2 regions of the Achromobacter veterisilvae genome follow, and region 1 is predicted to be linked to the other one. Evidence: riboswitches for the same ligand, from Rfam matches in the RefSeq annotation. Region 1 holds a riboswitch; the other holds the start of a gene.
The links. A riboswitch is a leader RNA that binds a small molecule or an ion and turns the genes downstream of it on or off. The one in region 1 is predicted to bind thiamine pyrophosphate.
Positions count from the first base shown of each region.

Region 2: linked by a shared signal. The riboswitch ahead of WHX56_RS17085 (sodium:solute symporter family protein) and the one ahead of thiM (hydroxyethylthiazole kinase) in region 1 are both predicted to bind thiamine pyrophosphate.

Region 1 is NZ_CP148753.1:4,935,189-4,939,591, forward strand. Features, by position in the region: gene WHX56_RS22820 (acyl-CoA dehydrogenase family protein) at 1-457, opposite strand, end outside; gene WHX56_RS22825 (MaoC family dehydratase) at 507-1,010, opposite strand; gene WHX56_RS22830 (NADP-dependent oxidoreductase) at 1,098-2,117, shown strand; gene WHX56_RS22835 (MarR family winged helix-turn-helix transcriptional regulator) at 2,118-2,588, shown strand; TPP riboswitch at 2,641-2,772, shown strand; gene thiM (hydroxyethylthiazole kinase) at 2,846-3,667, shown strand; gene WHX56_RS22845 (ABC transporter ATP-binding protein) at 3,642-4,403, opposite strand, start outside.
Region 2 is NZ_CP148753.1:3,668,349-3,672,751, reverse strand. Features, by position in the region: gene WHX56_RS17090 (SDR family NAD(P)-dependent oxidoreductase) at 1-53, opposite strand, end outside; gene WHX56_RS17085 (sodium:solute symporter family protein) at 466-1,917, opposite strand; TPP riboswitch at 2,022-2,128, opposite strand; gene WHX56_RS17080 (LLM class flavin-dependent oxidoreductase) at 2,298-3,599, shown strand; gene WHX56_RS17075 (esterase/lipase family protein) at 3,692-4,403, opposite strand, start outside.

The DNA.
Region 1 (4,403 bases):
CATTGACCACGTAGCGGTCGCCGCGGCGCACGGCCAGGGTGCGCAGCTTGAGCGTGTTCAGGCCGGTATTCGGTTCGGTCACGCCGAAGCAGGCTTTCTGCTCGCCGCTGATGATGGGCGGCAGCCAGCGCGCGCGTTGCGCGTCGCTGCCGTGCACCACCACCGGGTGCAGCCCGAACACATTCATGTGGATGGAGGACGCGCCGGCCATGCCCGCTCCGGAAGCGGCCACGGTCTCCATCATCAGCGCGGCTTCCTGGATGCCCAGGCCTGCCCCCCCGTATTCGGCCGGCATGGCCACGCCCAGCCAGCCGGCGCCCGCCATGGCGCGGTAGAAGTCCTCGGGGAAACCGCCTTCCCTGTCCTTGCGGGTCCAGTAATCGTCGTCGAATCCGGCGCACAAATCCTGTACGGCGTGGCGGATGGCGATCTGCTCGTCGGTAAGCGCGAAATCCATGGGCTGCCTTTCGAATGAAGGAAAAATCGGCGCAAGCCGGCCGGCGGCTTCAGGCGGCCTGGCGCAGCATCAGCGCCACGCGGCGGCAACTGGCGACCAGTTCGTCTCGCTGGTTGTAGGCGCTATGGCCGAACACCACGATGCCGTTCTGCGGACGCGAACGGCTGTCGCGCAGTTCCAGCACCTCCGTTTCCACCCGCAAGGTGTCGCCGGCGAACACGGGGCCGGGAAAGCGCACCTCGTCCCACCCCAGGTTGCCCACCGTGGTGCCGAGCGTGGTGTCGCCCACGGAAATGCCGACCATCAGGCCCAGCGTGAACGCGCTGTTCACCAGCGGACGGCCGAACTCGGTGGTCTTGGCGTATTCCGCGTCCAGATGGATGGCGGCCGGATTCATGGTCATGGAGGAAAAGAGGACGTTGTCGGTCTCGGTGACCGTACGCCGCACGTCATGCCGGAAGCATTGCCCGACCTGGAACTGCTCGAAGTACAACCCTGCCATCGTCGTGTCTCCTTGGCGCCGCGTCGTGGAACTTTTGTCCCGCCTGGCCATGGACATCCCGGCCGGCCGCGTTAAAATGAACGCTAACATACTGTATGCATCCATACAATATTGGGAACAACCCCAAGGAGACAAGCAATGACCGGGAATCTGGTGAATCGGCAGGTCATCTTGAAAGAAAGGCCGCTGGGCATTCCGCAGGCCGCGCACTTCGATATCCGCACCGCGCCGGTGCCGGAACCGAAGGAAGGCGAAGTCCTGGTCAGGAACCTGTACCTGTCGGTGGATCCGGCCATGCGCGGTTGGGTCAATGCCGCCGCCAACTACTCGGACCCCGTGGCCATCGGCGAGGTCATGCGCTCGTTCGCGGCCGGACGGGTCGTCGCATCGCGCAATCCGCGCTATCCCGAAGGCTGCCTGGTGATGGGCATGCTGGGCTGGCAGGACTATGCCGTGACCGACGGGCGGGCGATCCGGCGGCGCGTGCTGGAGACCGACTTGCCGCTGTCGCTGTCGCTGGGCGTGCTGGGCCTGAACGGCGTCACCGCCTACTTCGCGCTGAACGCCTGCGGCGAACCTCGGGCCGGGCAGACCGTGGTCGTCTCCACCGCCGCGGGCGCCGTCGGCTCGGTCGCGGGGCAACTGGCCCGCCACCTGGGGTGCAGGGCCGTGGGCATCGCGGGCGGCTCGGCCAAGACGCGGCTGTGCGTGGAGGAATTCGGCTTCGATGCGGCGGTGGATTATCATGCGCCCGAGTTGGCGCAGGCGTTGGCACAGGCCTGCCCCGACGGCGTGGACGTCTACTTCGACAATACCGCCGGGCGCATCAGCGATGCGGTGATCCCGCTGATCAACCGGCACGCCCGTATCGTCGTCTGCGGCACGGCGTCCGTGGCCAGTTGGGATCCATGGCCGACGGGTCCGCGCGTGGAACGGCATCTGCTCAACAAGGCGGCGCGCATGCAGGGCTTTCTGGTGTGGGATTATGAACACCGCTACGAGGAAGCCGTCGCTGCGCTGGCGCCGCTGGTGCGCGAGGGGAAACTGCGCTTTCGCGAAGAAATCCTGGACGGCATCGACGCCGCGCCGGGGTCGATCGCCGATCTCTATCAAGGCAAGAACATGGGCAAGCGCCTGATCCGGCTGGAGGATGCCTGAATGACCGACAAGGCAGTCAATACCGCGCAGGAAAACTGGGACCAGCGGCTGGGCTTCCTGATGCACGATGTGTCCAGGTTGCGCCGCAAAGTCTTCGACGAAGTCATGAAGCCCGAAGGCATCACGCGGTCGCAGTGGTGGGTCATGGCGCACCTGTCGCGGCACGACGGCATGTCGCAAAGCGACCTGGCCGACGTGCTGGACCTGGGCCGCGCCGCGCTCGGCGGCCTGGTCGATCGCCTGGAAGCGCTGGGCTATGTGCGCCGGGGCGCGGACGAACAGGACAGGCGCACCAAGCTGGTACTGCTGACGCCGGAAGGCCGCGCCATGATCGAACGCATGCGCGTCAAGAGCGACGTCATGAGCGAAGCCATCCTGCAGGGGCTCAGCGCCGGCCAACGCCACCAGTTGGCCGACATGCTGAGCCTCGTGAAGCGCAATCTGCTGGCCTTCGACACGTCTCGCGCCTGATGGGCCCGTCCGGGGGAACTTGACAACCCCATCCCGCGCTCGGAACATACGGGAAATCCACCCGGGGAGCTTCGGCAAGAAGCTGAGAATCCGTTGGCGGGCCCGGACCGGGCCCGCAGTGCACGGCGACCCGTCGAACCTGATCCAGATAACGCTGGCGTAGGGACGGTGCCGCGGCCTCGAGCGTGTACGCCACACAGGCGTCGCGCCCAGCCGCCCTCCCCGCCAGCGCGTTCTTCCCGCAAGGACCGCCCGGCATGCAAGCCCGCCCTCTCTCCCTCGCCGCCCAGGCCCGGATCTCGCAAGACCTGCTTGAGGCCGTGCGCCGCGACGCGCCCCTGGTGCAGTGCCTGACCAATTTCGTATCGATGAACTACGCGGCCAACACGCTGCTGGCCATCGGCGCTTCTCCCGCCATGGTCCACGCCGCCGAGGAAGCGCCGGAGTTCGCCCGCCTGAGCGGCGCGGTGGTGATCAATATCGGAACGCTGTCCGCGCCCTGGCTGGACAGCATGCTGCTGACCGCCGGCGCCGCCGGCCAGGCCGGCACGCCCTGGGTGCTGGACCCGGTGGCGCACCACGCCACGGCCTTCCGCCGCGCGGCGGTCGCGCAACTGCTGGACCTGCGGCCCGCCATCGTCCGGGGCAATGCTTCCGAAATCATCGCGCTGGCCGGCGGCCAGAGCGCCGGCAAGGGCGTGGACTCCGGCAACGCCGTGGCGCAGGCCGAGGTGTCCGCCACCGCCATCGCGCAGGCGCGCCGCACCGTGGTCGCCGTCACCGGCGAGGTGGATTTCGTGACGGACGGCGCGCGTTCGGTTCGCATCGCGGGCGGCTCCGCGCTGATGCCGCGCGTGACCGCGACGGGCTGCGCGCTGACCGCGGCGGTCGGCGCGTTCGCCGCGGTGTCGCGGACCGATCCCTACGCCGCCGCCGTGGCCGCCCTGTCGTGTTTCGCGCTTGCCGGCCAGCGCGCCGGCGCCCTGGCCGAGGGGCCGGGATCGTTCGCGTGGCGGTTCCTGGACGCGCTGGCGTCGCTGGAAGCCGACAGCCTCACCCGGGAATCGCCGCTGCGCTGAGCGCCGCCTGCCGGTAGTACACGCAGATGCGCCGGCCCCCGATCTCGTGCACCTCGATCGGCAGTTCGTACAGTTCGCTCAGGACTTCCGCCCGCACCAGTTCGGCGGGCGTTCCCTGATGCGCGATGCGGCCCGTCCGCATCGCGACGATGCGGTCCGCGTAGGTGGACGCGAAATTGATGTCGTGCAGGACCAGCACCACGGTCTTGCCCAGTTCGTCGGCCGCCCGGCGCAGGGTGCCCATCATGGCGACGGCGTGCTTCATGTCCAGGCTGTTCAGCGGCTCGTCCAGGAGGACGTAGCGGGTGTCCTGGCACAGCACCATCGCGACGAAGGCGCGCTGGCGCTGCCCGCCGGACATCTCGTCCAGGTAGCGGTCGGCCAGGAGCTCCAGGTTCAGGTAGGCGATGGCGCGGTCGATGTGGCCCTTGTCGTCCAGCGTCAGGCGGCCGCCGGTGTGCGGATAGCGGCCGAACGCCACCAGGTCTTTCACCGTCAACCGCAGCGGCAGGTGGTTGTCCTGCCGCAGGATGGACAGGCGGCGCGCCAGCTCGCGGCTGTCGGCCTTCGTCACGTCCAGGCCGTCGACCAGCACCCGGCCCGCGGACATGGGCAGCAGGCGGCTGACCATGGACAGCAGCGTCGATTTGCCCGCGCCGTTGGGTCCGATGATGGCGGTGACGCCGCCCGCCGGCAGGGACAGGGTGACGCCGTCGACGACCACGCTGTCGCCGTA
Region 2 (4,403 bases), 1.3 Mb from region 1:
GAAGTTGAACCGGTGACGAGGGCGACGGGCCGCGGCGGTTTCAGGTCGGACATGATGTCAGGGCCTCCCGTCCCAACCTTCGAACGCGCTTTCGATACGCGCCAGGCGGGCGCTGATCGCGCGCAGCCCCTGCAAGAAAAACATCGGCGCCCGGTTCGCCGGGAATTCGATCAGTGCCGTTCTCATCCTTGTTCCATCTTCGGATAGGGGTAATCCGCGCGCAGCGTTTCGTCAATCGAGGCCCTTCTGTATATCGAAGTCTGGAGGATCGCACAACCCCCGCGGGACGGAGCATCGATTCGTCCGATCGTCATCACGGGACCCAGAGAGAACATTTCCAGCTCGCGATGCGCGCCCGGTGGAGTCGGTGTAAATTCCGTGCTCCGGCATCCTCCAACGGGAGCGCGGATTCGGTGCGCATCGCGCGCTGATCGGCGCCCTTGGGGCGCCGGCCCCGCCGCCGGTTCAGACGGTGTCCTGGTCCAGCCTGCGCACTGCCGCGCTCAAGGTCGAAAAATCGAACTCCTTGCGGCCGCGCAGCAGGCAGCGCATCAGCACGGTGGTCGCGACCGGCACCAGCGCGGCCAGCAGGAAGGATTCCAGCAGGTACGTCGGCTTGTCGCCTGGCGCCGGGAAGTAGAACAGGCCGGCGGCCAGGCCGCTGATCGTCGCGGCGGTGGCCGTCAGGCCGTCATGCTTGCGGCTGAAGAGGCCGTAGAACACCGGGAACGCGGCCGCCGAGCACAGCAGGTCGGCCAGCAGGAACAGGTACAGCACGCTGTATCCCTGCGAGGCCACGATCATGACGGGAATGGCCATCAGCAGCACCAGCCAGCGCGCCAGGCGTTTCATGGTCATGGATCCGGCGTTGGGCATCAGGCGCCGCAGGTCGACCGCGATGATGCTGGAGACGGCGCTGATCGCCGTGTCCGCCGTGCTCATGACCAGGGACAGGCCCAGCGGGATCAGGGCGATCACGAACCACGCGGGCGCGTGCGGCATGATGACGCTGAACAGCGCGATGGAACTGTCGCCTTGGGGGGCCAGGCCCACGAAGGCCAGGCCGAACAGGCCCATCAGGAAAATGAACGGAGCGACCAGCACGCCGCCCAGCAGGAAGCCGTTGCGCATGGTGCGCGCGTCGCGCGCGGCGTAGATGCGCTGCCAATTGCCCTGGTGGAAGATGCCGGTCAGCAGGATCGCCACGAAGAACGTCAGCCCCGCCTTCACGCCCACCGGGTCGGTCAGGTCCAGCAACTGGGGGGCCTTGGCCTGCAGCGCCTCGATGGTGGGCAGCGCTCCGCCCGCCGCCTGCCAGCCGACCGCGCACAGGACCACCAGCAAGGGCACGATCACCATCATCTGCACCTGGTCCGTGAAGATGGAAGAGCGCAGGCCGCCGTAGCTGGTGTAGAGCAAGGTGGTGCCCATCACGATGGCGGCCGTCGCCCACAGCGGCACGGGCGCCAGCATGGCGACCAGCTTGGAGATCGCCGTGACTTCCGCCGACAGCGCGATGAAGAGGTAGAACAGCATGATGAACAGCGCCAGCCCGTACATGGGGCGGCCGTAGCGGGCCATCAGGAACTCGGTCAGGGTGTGCCCGTGCGGGATCAGTTCGCGCATGCGCCGGCCCAGCGGAATCATCACCAGCCGCGGCGACATCGAGCCCAGCGCGTAGCCGATCACCGCCGCCAGGCCGCCCCAGGTCGCCGCCTGGGCGGGCGAAAACAGGATCCATGCGCCCAGCGTGGACGCCATCAGGGTCAGGATCGTGCCGACCGGCCCCTGGCTGTTGCGGGCCACGATATAGTCTTCCAGCGTGCCGCGCTTGCGCCGGGTATACAGGACGCTGGCCAGGGCGAAGCCGCCCGAGAACAGCAGCAGCCACATCAGGGCGACGGGTTGGGTCAGCATAAGGATCGGTCCTCCCGCTGCCGGCCACAGCCGGAGGCGCAACGCGGCGGCCCCGCCCGACCAAGGGGGACCGCAAGATGAATGGAAAGCTAGGGAGGGCGCGCGAGTCTTGCGATGTCCTTCCCTTCGCCGGCATTACCCGGATCAGGTTCAAAGGGTTACCGCGGCGACGCGGAATCTCAGCCCGTAAGAGGCTCCCCCAGGAATTGCCGCAAGATTAGGAGAGCGGCGCGCCAATGTCAACGCATTTGCGCAGGACGGCAAGCGGCCCCGCGGTCCGGCATTTGTGCTAAGTTCGCCCGCTTGCGGCGCCCGTTCGCGTGTCCGCCGAAAGCCCAACCCTGCCCCCTCGCCTCCGGCCCCGCCGGACACTGACCGCCATGTTGCACCTGAACCTATTCATTTTCGGTTGCGGCCACCATCGCGCCGCCTGGCGCCATCCGGATTCCCCCGTGGAACGCCTGGGCGACATCCGCTATTACGAGGAACTCGCCCGCACCGCCGAGCGCGGCAAGCTCGACGCCGTCTTCTTCGCCGACGGCCAATCCGTCGACAATATCGGCGACGGACCGCGCTGGTACCTGGAGCCGCTGACCGCCATGGCCGCCATCGCGCGCGCCACCACCCGCATCGGCCTGATCAGCACGGTTTCCAGCACGTTCTTCACGCCCTTCCACGCGGCCCGCATGGTCGCTTCGCTGGACCACATTTCCGGCGGGCGGATGGGCTGGAACGTCGTGACCTCCATGTTCGACGCGGAAGCGCGCAACCATGGCTACGAATCCATGCCCGGCCACGACTGGCGCTACGCGCGCGCCGAGGAATTCGTCGACGTCGCGCTGCGGCTGTTCGACTCCTGGGAAGAGGACGCCCTGGCCATCGACCGCGCCGGCGTCTATGGCGTGCCGGAACGCGTGCGCAAGATCAATCACCGCGGCGAACACTTCCTGGTGGACGGGCCGCTTACCGTGCCGCGGCCGCCCCAGGGGCATCCCGTGCTGTTCCAGGCGGGGGCATCGGACCAGGGCCGCGACCTGGCCGCCCGGCGCGCCGAGGCCATCTACGCGGTCGCCTATGACCTGCCCGCCGCCCAGGCCTATTACCGCGACATCAAGCAGCGGGTGCTGGCCGCCGGCCGCAAGGCCTTCGTGCCCATCATGCCGGGCCTGGTCACTTACGTGGGTTCGACCGAAGCCGAGGCCCGGGCCAAGCAGCGCGAACTGGACGTGCTGCTGCCCAGCGACGCGTCGCTGCGCCAACTGGGCACTTTCGTGCTGCAGGACTGCTCAGCCTGGGAGCTGGACGCGCCCGTGCCGCCCCTGCCGCCGCTGTCCGGGTTCACGGGTCCGAAGGGCCGGTACGCGACCATTCTGCGCATCATCGAGACCGAACGGCCCACCGTCCGCCAACTGCTCGGGCGGCTGGCGGCCGGCGGCGGCCACTGCACGATGGTGGGCACGCCCGAACAGATCGCCGACCGGATGGAGCACTGGTACCGCAACGAAGGGGCCGACGGCTTCAACCTGATGCCGCCTTCGCTGCCCGGCGGCATCGACGACTTCGTCGAGCAGGTGATCCCCGTGCTGCAGCGCCGCGGGCTGTTCCGCACGGATTACGAGCACGACACCCTGCGCGGCCACCTCGGCCTGGAAAGGCCTGGGCGCCAGCCCGCGCGCGGATAGCTTGTGGGACAGCGTCGCGATCCAGTCGTACAGCACGACGCCGGGCCGACGCAGCATGGCCGCGCCCAGGGCGCCGACGATCATCCAGGCCATCATGGCGCGCCCGGCCCCAATTGCAGCCTCAGGATGCGCCGCAGTTCCAGAATCGCCTCCGGCGTCTCCTGCACGCTATGCGAATAGCGGATGATCTTTTCGGATTCCGCGCCGTCCAGGTGCGCGCTGCGGTACGGAACCAGGCCGTCGTCCGATTCCGCCAGCGGCACGCCGGGCGTGTCGTTCGCGATGATGCTGTGATACCGCACCGACGGCGAAATCGGCATCCGGGCAGTCAACTGTATGTAGCGGTCGTTCTCGCTCAGGTTGTCCACGCCATTAGGCACGCGGACCGGGGATTCGGGCGGAGGCGCGCCGTCCGCGTCGGTCAGGCGGCTGAGCCTGGCGAATTGCCGGACCGCCGCGGCCGGCAGCGTGATCAGGTTGGACAGCCAGCGCGACAGCGTGTTCTCGGCGAACGGCGTGCCCCGGTGCGGCGCCGCGATGAACACCGCGCGCGTGATGCCGGGAAAGGCGTCGAAGCTCAGGATCGGATCGAACTCGGCATGCGCCTGTTCGAGCCGGACGCCGTCCAGCCGGCCGTGGTCGCGCAGCGCGTCCCACAGCACCGTGCCGGACGAAGACACCAGCAGCCGGCTCAGCACGCCGCCCATGCTGTGGCCGATGACCACGGCGTCGCGCGAGGCCTGCGCCGTGCCGGCGGGATCGAAATGCGCCATCGTCCGGCCCAGCGCTTCGCGGATGGCGCGG